3 regions of the Bacillus sp. Marseille-P3661 genome follow, and region 3 is predicted to be linked to each of the others. Evidence: riboswitches for the same ligand, from Rfam matches in the RefSeq annotation. Region 3 holds a riboswitch; each other region holds the start of a gene.
What was found. Region 3 has a riboswitch for S-adenosylmethionine ahead of C1724_RS12845 (carboxymuconolactone decarboxylase family protein). Riboswitches for the same ligand answer to the same signal wherever they lie in the genome.

Region 1 (3,283 bases), on a different contig from region 3:
CCTTTCAGTTTAAATCCAATTAAAGCGCCAAATGACATGAATTGAGGTGCGGGAATTAGTGCGGCTGCAACCATCATGGATTGTAATTCTTGTAAGGAAATCCAACGGTTCTGATGGACAAGAATACCCTCAATTTTGTGAGCATTTGCCCACATTCCTCCGAAAGTTGTCACTCCTATCCTAAAGAAACTTAAGGAAAGAGATAATAGACTGATTTGTGCTATTTTTATGGAATCGATGTTCTGTTCTTTCAAGGAAAACCCTCCTTTTTGGTAAATAAGAAGTGTACTAGTTTTATTATCTTCTTGCTTGTATGTTGCAATGAAAAAGTGTGCAGATATAAGAGTGCTTTAATAATATTTTTATTAGTAATATTTATTGTGATCTTTAGGAAATTAGGATTGTCGTGAAACAGAAATTCATGCTCTTATATAAATTGAATTTTTCAAAGAGTAATCGTCCAATGAGCCTGTATGTGAATTTTGAAAATGATGGAGAAATGTTATTCTCTTGATCCAGACTTTTCTATAAAAGTAGTGCCCTCCTTCAGTTTGACGTGTAGAGCTTTAGTAATATTAAATTGGACACAAACTGTTCCTGCATCCTAAGGATTTATAGAACTTTATGTCTACTTTTTTATTCAAATACTCAGGAATTTTGTAACAAAAAAAGTAAAAACTCATGGCTAAGCTACATATATATAATGGGTAACATCACATTGGTAATAAGAAAGTGAGGTTTTAGACATGAGTTTGTATGGCATAATCTTAGTAATTCATATCCTTGCAGCGGTTTGTGGTTTAGGTGCTGTGTTTGCCAACCCTTCAATCATGAAGAGAGGTACGAACGTGGAGAAGGCAAAACAAGCATTAGAAACAGCTAAAGACGTAGAAAAGTATGCGAAAATAGGAAGTATTACACTCCTCGTAACGGGATTAATATTGGGTGCAATTAATCCGTCTTTATTTACTCAAGCCTGGTACATTACTGCTTTAGTTATATATCTAGCTGTACAGCCAATCGTTGCTTATATGATCCCGAAAAGAGCAGAAAAGTTATATTTGATGTTACAAAACCAAGATAGCAACGAATTACCAAGTGATTTTATGCCAATTGCGATGCAAATCGGAAAGCTGGATAATATTGCTCGAGTTTCAGTTCTTATCCTAATTATCTTAATGTCACTTAAGCCATTCTAGGCCTCCGTCATGGGGGCTTATTTTATTTATTAATAGGTAATTATATACGGGGAGACAGGACTCTTTGGATCAATAAAAGATTTGATACTTGAAAGTGGGAAAGTTGCCAAAACTGAATATGAACATGTCACATCGGACGTTCCAAAGATCCAAGGGGTTTGAAAGGAACGGATATCCCTTTATTCGGAAGGATCACTGCGATTGCAGATGTTTTTGATGCGTTAAGTACCGTTCAGGTTTATAAAAAAGCTTGGAAATTGGTGTAGATCCTTAATTATTATCATGATGAAAAAGGAAAACACTTTGATTCAATTTTAGTGGATATTTTTCTTAAGAATGTAAATGGATTTTTAGCAATTAAAGAAACATATAGAGATTAAAAATCAAATTAAGGAAAAATAGATATTCTGAGTAACATCAGGGGTGTCTCACCTTCTTATTTGAAAAATAGCTCTAATTACTATCCGTTCATTAATAATTGTTTAAAATTAATTTGTAGAAAGTAAAAGCAAAAAAAAGATGGTTGACTTTTGCAAATTTTACATTTATTATTGTTTCTAAGTTGGAAATGTGAGTAACACACAAACTGCAATTCAATAATAAATTCTGTTGACACTTCCAATTTTTGGTTATAAACTAGATTTATATTTTTTGAAAAATTAAATACAAATAATTTCTTATCCAGAGAGGTGGAGGGACTGGCCCTATGATACCTCGGCAACAGACTTTAAATAAGTACTGTGCCAATTCCAGCAGGCTTACATGCTTGAAAGATAAGAAGAGCGCACTGTTTATATATGTCGTAAACAACCCTCTTCTTATGGAAGAGGGTTTTATTGTTGTTGAACTCATTTTGCTACTAGTCAACTAAGAGCAAAAAAAGTAAATGGTCATAAAGGGGGAATTAAAAGTGAATAGCTTAGATGAGACAAAAGTAAATCATATACTATCAACCCTAAAGGGAATCGAATACGGTTCTTTAGTTATTACGGTCCATAATGGAGAAATTACACAAATTGATGTAACTGAAAAAAAACGATTTACGCTAAAAAAAACCGAGAATAAAAATAATGGATAGAAGATATCTGCCGATTAGACCACTAAAGGCATCTTTATCCAATTCGTCTTATGTATTAGACGAATTGGTAAAGATGCTTTTTTTGTCCGAAAATTTGAAAAATATTAAATTTTAAGCGTACTTTTCCAGCTTCAGTGTCTAGCCCTCGGAGTCAAAGACGCATGGATGTGCATATCACGCTGTTGCCAAAGAAAGTGAGGTTTTAGCCGGGGGCTTGCCTGACATAGCTGATCAAGGCGTTGCGCTTTTCTAATTAATGTCCATCATAGACCAGTTAGTATATTTCCAAAGGATTCTCACTTTTTATAGTTATTTTTGATAGATATGAAATGCAAAAAAATTTGAAGGGGGTGGCCGGAATGAGGAAACTATAAAACTGATTTTGAAACACATACATTTCTTATTCACTCAGTGGTTCAGCAAATAACATACTAAATTTGGAGGGTTTTTTATGAGAATAAACAATTGGCTTAAGGGTATTATTTTTACTTTACTTTTACTACTAGTTTCAGCATGTAATGTCCAACTTGGTGGTGGTGATGGTACAGCAGACACAGATGCACCACCAAAAACAAATGATGAACACATAGATGTGGAAACTATTTCAACCGAGTTTACAGGTGTGGCAGATGGGCAGCCAGTACCGTCATTAGAAGGAAAGAATATCGGAGTGGCTGTCATTGGAACAACACATAACTTTGATCGTCAAGCATATCAAGGGCAAATTGACCGCATTAAAGAATTGGGTGGAAATCCAATCCCAGTTGATGGAGAGAGAAATGACCAAAAACATATAGCTGACATTGAAAACTTACTCACTCAAAAACCGGATGCGATTATTAAGGAGCTGGGTGATACCGCAGTGTATGAGCCAGTGATGAAAAAAGTACATGATGCCGGGATCCCAATTTTTACGATTGATCATCCTAGTCCATACAGTATTACGAACCACTTATCTGACAACTATTACATTGGAGAGTCACTAGCTAGAAAAATGTTTGAAGAT
Region 2 (3,283 bases), on a different contig from region 3:
TGCCGCTGCAACGGGTTTTGTGCTGAAAGACTTCTAGCACCTACAATTCGCATGGCTAGATCTACTACAACATTCGCACTGTTGGTTACGATATGTTTTGCAGCGGCAAGCTCTGAACCTAGTAGATGTCTTTGATCAGGATAGTCCACCCATTTCCTAGCAACTGAATACAGTACTTCTCGTGCTTTAAATAATTCTAGTTCGATTTCGCCAATTTTTCTTCGAACTTCTGGAACTTCGCTAATTGGGCCAGGTAATGTAGTTGGACGATAGTTCGTTGCAAATGTAACCGCATAGTCTCGTGCAGAAAGTGCAACTCCTAAATATACAGCCGGAATTTGTAGATACCAACCTTTTGGTGAAGGTTTTTTTATATCTTCTACGACAAGTAAGGCATCGTCCTTTACTAGGACATTATCTAAAATTAAATCATCACTCTTTGTACCTCTCATTGCTATGCTGTCCCATGTTTCTTCAATTGACACACCGTCCAATTGGTGATCAATAAGGATAAATCCTTTTTTTCCTGTAGAGTTAATGTCTACAGTTACGATTGAATAGTCAAGTGCCACAGCCATTGATGTAAAGGATTTTCTGCCATTTACACGCCAACCATTGTTTTCTTTTGTTGCAGTTGTTGTCGGAATTCCACCTCTGGAGGGGCTACCTGTTGCTTGTTCCGATTGTGCTAAATTAATTAATGCTTTTTCATTCACAATTAGATCACATAATTTAGCAAAGCTTTCTTCTTTCCAGTTTCGACTTTCGGCTGCTTCAAGTATAACGCCTAGTTGCCAGCCCAATGATAGGGCTGTAGGTGCATCGCCGGTAGCAAGTTTTTCTTGAATTAATAAATAATCATATAAATTGATACCAGAACCGCCGTATTCTTGAGGAACCGTAAGTGCCAGGAAATTATTTCGTTTAATATCCTCAAAATTTTCATACGGGAATGTTCCTTTGGCATCTATTTTCGCCGCTCTTTCTTTAAAGGCGGCAGCTAGGACTTCTGCTTGTTCCAATAAAAGTTGTTGTTGCTTTGAGGTTGTTAATTGTTGATAGGTTATAGTCATTTGTTTTCCTCCAATTATTATTGAACAATATCTTATAAAGCATATAAAACAAATGCGAATAGTGTATTTTATAGGGGAGGTTTAGTTGTTTTTGAGAAAACTCATAAACTTGTAAAAAAAAGTCCACTTCCGATGACGAAAGTGGACTTTTGCTCCATTTTACACTCTCTCATCTTTCAGACATTGATGTCTGCTGGAATGAGCACCTTTCTTAATCAATTGATTAAGCGGTTGCCGCAGGATCGTTGGACCAGATTCCTCCCCTGACTCTTGATAAGACATTGTTACGTATGAATTTGTTAGTCAAACTATAAATGACTTTCTAAAAATTGTCAACGCTGATTGATAAATTTAAATTATTAAAATATTTTTTTAATTTTTTGTTGACAGACATTTCAATTCCATGTATATTTTGGATTAAATTCAATAACAAGTTTTCTTATCCAGAGAGGTGGAGGGACTGGCCCTTTGAAGCCTCGGCAACAGACTATTTAAGTACTGTGCCAATTCCAGCAGGCAATTTTTGCTTGAAAGATAAGAGGAGATATATGCGAGTGCATAGTAGTCAAACCTCTTCTTTTCTTTTAAGAAGAGGTTTTTTTAATGCAAAAAAGTACCAAATAGCAGTGCCTGATAGAATTCTTGTTATTTAATAAATATTTTTCCTGGGAGGAAAAGAAATGACTAAACAAATCATCTTAAATGCGTTTGAAATGAACAGTGCGATGCACAATTCACATGGATTATGGAAACATCCAGAAAATAAGCGTCATCGGCGCTACAAAGATTTAGATTATTGGATTGACTTGGCAAAGCTATTGGAGCGGGGGAAATTTGATTCAGTGTTTTTCGCAGATGTACTCGGAATCTATGATGTTTATCAGGCCAGCAAGGCTCCATCGATTCGAGACGGGCTGCAAGTTCCTTTAAATGATCCTGCCATGCTTGTTTCGGCAATGGCTGCTGTCACTGAAAATCTGTCATTTGCTGTTACTGTTAGTACGACCTATGAACCACCATTTGGAAATGCAAGACGTTTTTCAACGTTAGATCATTTGACTAAAGGAAGAGTTGCATGGAATATTGTTACTTCATATTTACCAAATGCAGCCAAAAATTTCGGGTTAGAAGATATGATCAAACATGATGAGCGCTATCAAATTGCAGATGAATACTTGGAAGTTTCTTATAAGCTGTGGGAGCAAAGCTGGGAAGATGATGCAGTAGTGGAAGATGTGGAACATCACACGCTTGTCGACCCGAGTAAAGTCCATGAAATTAATCATGAAGGGACGTATTTCAATGTGGAAGGACCGCATTTAAGTGAACCTTCCTTACAGCGCACACCAGTCTTGTTTCAAGCAGGCACGTCTAATAGCGGCCTAGAATTTGCTTCTAAACATGCAGAATGCATCTTTGTGGGTGGACCAACACCTGAAAGAATTCGGGAGTATACAGCTGACATTAGAAAACGTGCCGAAAAACATGGACGCAACCCAGAACATATAAAAATTATTTCATTTTTAAACGTGGTTGTAGCAGAAACGACTGAAGAAGCGGAACGGAAATTTGAAGAATATAACAAAGTTTGGAGCGCCGATGCGGCTAAGGCTCAGTATGGTGCAAGCGGATACGATGTAGCTGAATTTGAAAGCCTTGATCCAAATGAGCCATTTGAATATAAAAAGTCAACTGAAGGTGGGCATTATAAAGCAGCCACTTTAACAAAGGATGCGCCAAAAAAATTAACAGTTGGTGAAGTACTGAACCGCTTTGAATCGATAGATCGCAGTAGTTATATTGTTGGTAATCCAACAGAAGTAGCAGATGCGATCCAACACCAATTTGAGGTATCTGGTGTGGATGGGTTTAATTTAAATCATTTAGTCACGCCTGGTGATTTGGAAGCTTTTGTTGATTTAGTAATTCCAATTTTACAGGAACGAGGCTTATACAAAAAGGATTATGCCAAAGGAACATTTCGTGAAAAATTGTTTCCGCAAGGTAAGAGTGTTTTACCTGATGATCATCCTGGCGCAAGTTATAGACGGGAATATGCTGAGAAAAAGTAAGTACTTTTAAGAGCTAAATAGAAATGTGAACAGGAAGTGGGGAAACATCTTGTGATTGAATTGAAAAATATTACAAAAGAATTCAAAAGTAAAACAGGACGTATTGTAGGGGTTGATAATGTTTCCCTTACCATACAA
Region 3 (3,283 bases):
AAGTGTATTAACTCAGTATGCGATAGAATCGTACCATATTTTAATTAATCATTTTATGAAAGAAGAAAATGTATTATTTCCAATGGCTGAAACTTTTCTAAGTGATGAGGAAAAAGAGGAATTAGCAAAGAAATTTGATTCTGTAATATAATACTTGCTTACCTTTGGACTATTTAAATGTTAAATTTATAAAACACATTAGATGAATGATTAACCATCTAATGTGTTTTTTTAATAGAATAATATCAAAGATGCTTAACGCATAATTAAGGTCCTTTTTTTATATCGATCCGTATGTGAATTTTAAAGCGAGAGCTATCCCAAGTATTTCTAACTAGAAAGTTGTATTTTTTCCTTGTATCTGAAGTGTATTCATGTACAATAAATTCATTATAGGTTAAAGCTATTTAAATTTTACATTTAAATAAAAACTGTTAATTTGTTTAATAAAGGAAGGTTTATCACCATGAAAGAAACTTTGATGCATCTTAAGCCACAAATAATGGAGATTTTTGAGCATCTTCACACACATCCTGAAGTGAGCTTAAAAGAATTTGAAACAACAAAATATGTGACTTCAATATTAATGAAAAATAATATAGATGTTAAAACATTCGATGATTTCCCTGGGGTAGTCGGTGAAATTGGAGAAGGCCCTTTCTGTGTAGGAGTTAGAGCGGATATTGATGCGCTATGGCAACAAGTTAATGGGGTTTTTTGTGCAAACCATTCATGTGGCCATGATGCACATATGACCATTGCTTTAGGAACGATGCTCCTGCTTAAGGAATTAAAATTTAGTCCAACTGGTAGAATCAAATATCTTTTTCAACCCGCCGAGGAAAAGTCAGTCGGTGCGCTAACATTCATTGAAAAAAATTTAATTGATGATATCGATTTCTTATATGGTGTCCACCTTAGACCGGCAGAAGAGGTAATTGATGGTCAAGCATCTCCTGCAATTTTACATGGTGCAGGCCAATTTATGTATGGTGAAATAATTGGAGAGGATTCACATGCTGCACGACCGCATTTAGGTCAAAATGCAATTGAAATTGGTGCAGCGTTAGTACAAGAGCTAAATAATATTCACTTAAACCCTATGGTCCCACATTCGGTAAAAATGACGCAGTTTTCCGCAGGAGGAGAAAGTCAAAATATTATTCCAGGGTATGCTCAATTTAAAATTGATTTAAGAGCTCAAACAAACGAGATCATGTATGAGCTAAGAAATCGAGTGGATCATATCGTTGAATCGCTCAGCAATCTTTATAATGTAGAGATAAAGCTAGTTACAAAAGGAGAATTTTTTGCTCCAATCGTTGATCCAGAGGCGATGAAGATTATGCAACAGTCAATTTGTGAGGTTTTAGGTGAAGAAAACCTAGTGCCACCTATTATTACTCCAGGTGGAGAGGACTTTCATTTTTATACATTGAAACGTCCACAACTCAAAGCAACCATGCTTGGACTTGGTTGTGATCTGAAACCAGGTCTGCATCATCCAAACATGACATTTAATGTTGAGGCAATACTATCTGGAATTGAAATATTAGCCAAAGCTGTTATCTATACATTTGCTCACCAGAATAATCTTAAAATTAATAACAAATAAAAAAATCTAAAAAAACAATTGACTTACTAAATAACATACTCTATAGTAGTACTTAATTAAATAAGCTTATCAAGAGTGACGGAGGGAACAGGCCCAATGAAATCCGGCAACCATCAATTCGTTGAAAGGTGCTAAATCCTGCAGGTGCATTTAGTACCTGAAAGATAAGGTTAAGAACGTTATTAAACTCTTTTTCCTTGTCGGAAAAAGAGTTTTTTTAGTTAAATTACAAAATTTCCAAGGGGGAACTATAGTGAGTAACGATATTTTGTATAAAGGATCTTATTTCTCAAGAATAGGTGAGCTGGGAGATTTAAGTGCAGACGCATTTAAAGCGTTCTTGAATTTTGACCAAAAAGCATTAGCTCCAGGTAAATTATCTGGTAAACTAAAAGAATTAATAGCCGTTGCCGTTGCCCATGTAACAGGCTGCCCGTATTGCATCGAGGTTCATGTTAAAAATGTTAAAAAGCAAGAAGCTACAAAGGAAGAAGTTGCGGAGGCTATCTTTGTAGCAACAGCATTAAAAGCAGGTGCTGCATTAGCACATAGTGTCAACGCACTAAATACATATGATGGTCAAGGAGATAACGAATTATATAAATCTTCTTATTTTAACCGTTTAGGTGAATTATCAAAGCTTAATCCAAGTGCTTTCCAAGCTTTTGTAAAATTTGATCAAGAGGCATTAAAACCAGGATTATTAAATAAAAAGGAAAAAGAACTAATAGCCGTTGCTGTTGCCCATGTAACTGGTTGTCCGTATTGCATTGAGCTTCATACAAAGGGTGTTAAAGATGCCGGAGCTGACAAAGAAGAAGTGGCAGAAGCAATTTTTGTAGCGACAGCATTGAAGGCAGGATCAGCAATAGCGCATAGTGTTAATGCTTTAAATGCATTTGATAAATAATAGGAAATTAGTTGACTTAAAGGCAATTTATAGTATATACTCCTTTTATGATTTAAAATGCTAACAATTTAATTGGATAAAGAAAACTCTTATCAAGAGTGACGGAGGGAACAGGCCCTATGAAGTCCGGCAACCATCAAACAATCCTAGTTTGTAAGGTGCTAAATCCTGCAGACTTTAATGTCTGAAAGATAAGAGGAGGTCCCCCCTCTTCTTATGAAGTGGGGGTTTTTATGTTATTTTAATACAATTATTTTTATCGAGTTTTATTGCTAGTTGTATAGTGAATTTCACTAATCTTTTGAATCGTTAAATAGAGTTTATATATTTGCTTAGGAGGAATCACAATGACAAAAGAATTTAATACGTATGACTTAGAGACTGTATTACTGCATGGTGGACAGTCACCAGATCCAACTACTGGTTCACGTGCGGTACCAATCTATCAAACTACTTCATATGTGTTCCATAATACAGACCATGCACAAGGACTATTTTCACTTGATGAAGCTGGTAACATCTATTCAAGAATTGGAAATCCGACTGTTGATGTATTTGAAAAAAGGGTTGCACTTCTTGAAGACGGTGTAGCTGCTGTTGCTACTTCATCTGGGATGGCTGCCATTGCTTTAGCAATTATGAATATTGCTCATGCGGGTGACGAGATTGTTGCAGCAACTAATCTATATGGTGGTACCTATAATCTATTTGCTATTACACTACCTAAATACGGAATTAAGGTTAACTTTGTAGATCCA

Region 1: it holds a riboswitch for S-adenosylmethionine, as region 3 does, so the genes downstream of both, C1724_RS08295 (YezD family protein) here and C1724_RS12845 (carboxymuconolactone decarboxylase family protein) in region 3, are expected to answer to the same signal.
Region 2: it holds a riboswitch for S-adenosylmethionine, as region 3 does, so the genes downstream of both, C1724_RS23275 (LLM class flavin-dependent oxidoreductase) here and C1724_RS12845 (carboxymuconolactone decarboxylase family protein) in region 3, are expected to answer to the same signal.

The regions. Positions count from the first base shown of each region.
Region 1 covers NZ_LT965953.1:1,772,498-1,775,780, reverse strand. Annotated here, with positions in the region: gene C1724_RS08305 (chromate transporter) at 1-254, opposite strand, end outside; gene C1724_RS08300 (DUF2269 family protein) at 747-1,199, shown strand; gene C1724_RS26370 (hypothetical protein) at 1,358-1,465, shown strand; SAM riboswitch class I at 1,874-1,979, shown strand; gene C1724_RS08295 (YezD family protein) at 2,110-2,277, shown strand; gene C1724_RS08290 (sugar ABC transporter substrate-binding protein) at 2,729-3,283, shown strand, end outside.
Region 2 covers NZ_LT965958.1:127,263-130,545, forward strand. Annotated here, with positions in the region: gene C1724_RS23270 (acyl-CoA dehydrogenase family protein) at 1-1,073, opposite strand, end outside; SAM riboswitch class I at 1,240-1,353, opposite strand; SAM riboswitch class I at 1,510-1,614, shown strand; gene C1724_RS23275 (LLM class flavin-dependent oxidoreductase) at 1,754-3,145, shown strand; gene C1724_RS23280 (methionine ABC transporter ATP-binding protein) at 3,197-3,283, shown strand, end outside.
Region 3 covers NZ_LT965954.1:380,373-383,655, reverse strand. Annotated here, with positions in the region: gene C1724_RS12855 (hemerythrin domain-containing protein) at 1-151, shown strand, start outside; gene C1724_RS12850 (M20 peptidase aminoacylase family protein) at 467-1,615, shown strand; SAM riboswitch class I at 1,679-1,786, shown strand; gene C1724_RS12845 (carboxymuconolactone decarboxylase family protein) at 1,869-2,525, shown strand; SAM riboswitch class I at 2,612-2,723, shown strand; gene C1724_RS12840 (PLP-dependent aspartate aminotransferase family protein) at 2,873-3,283, shown strand, end outside.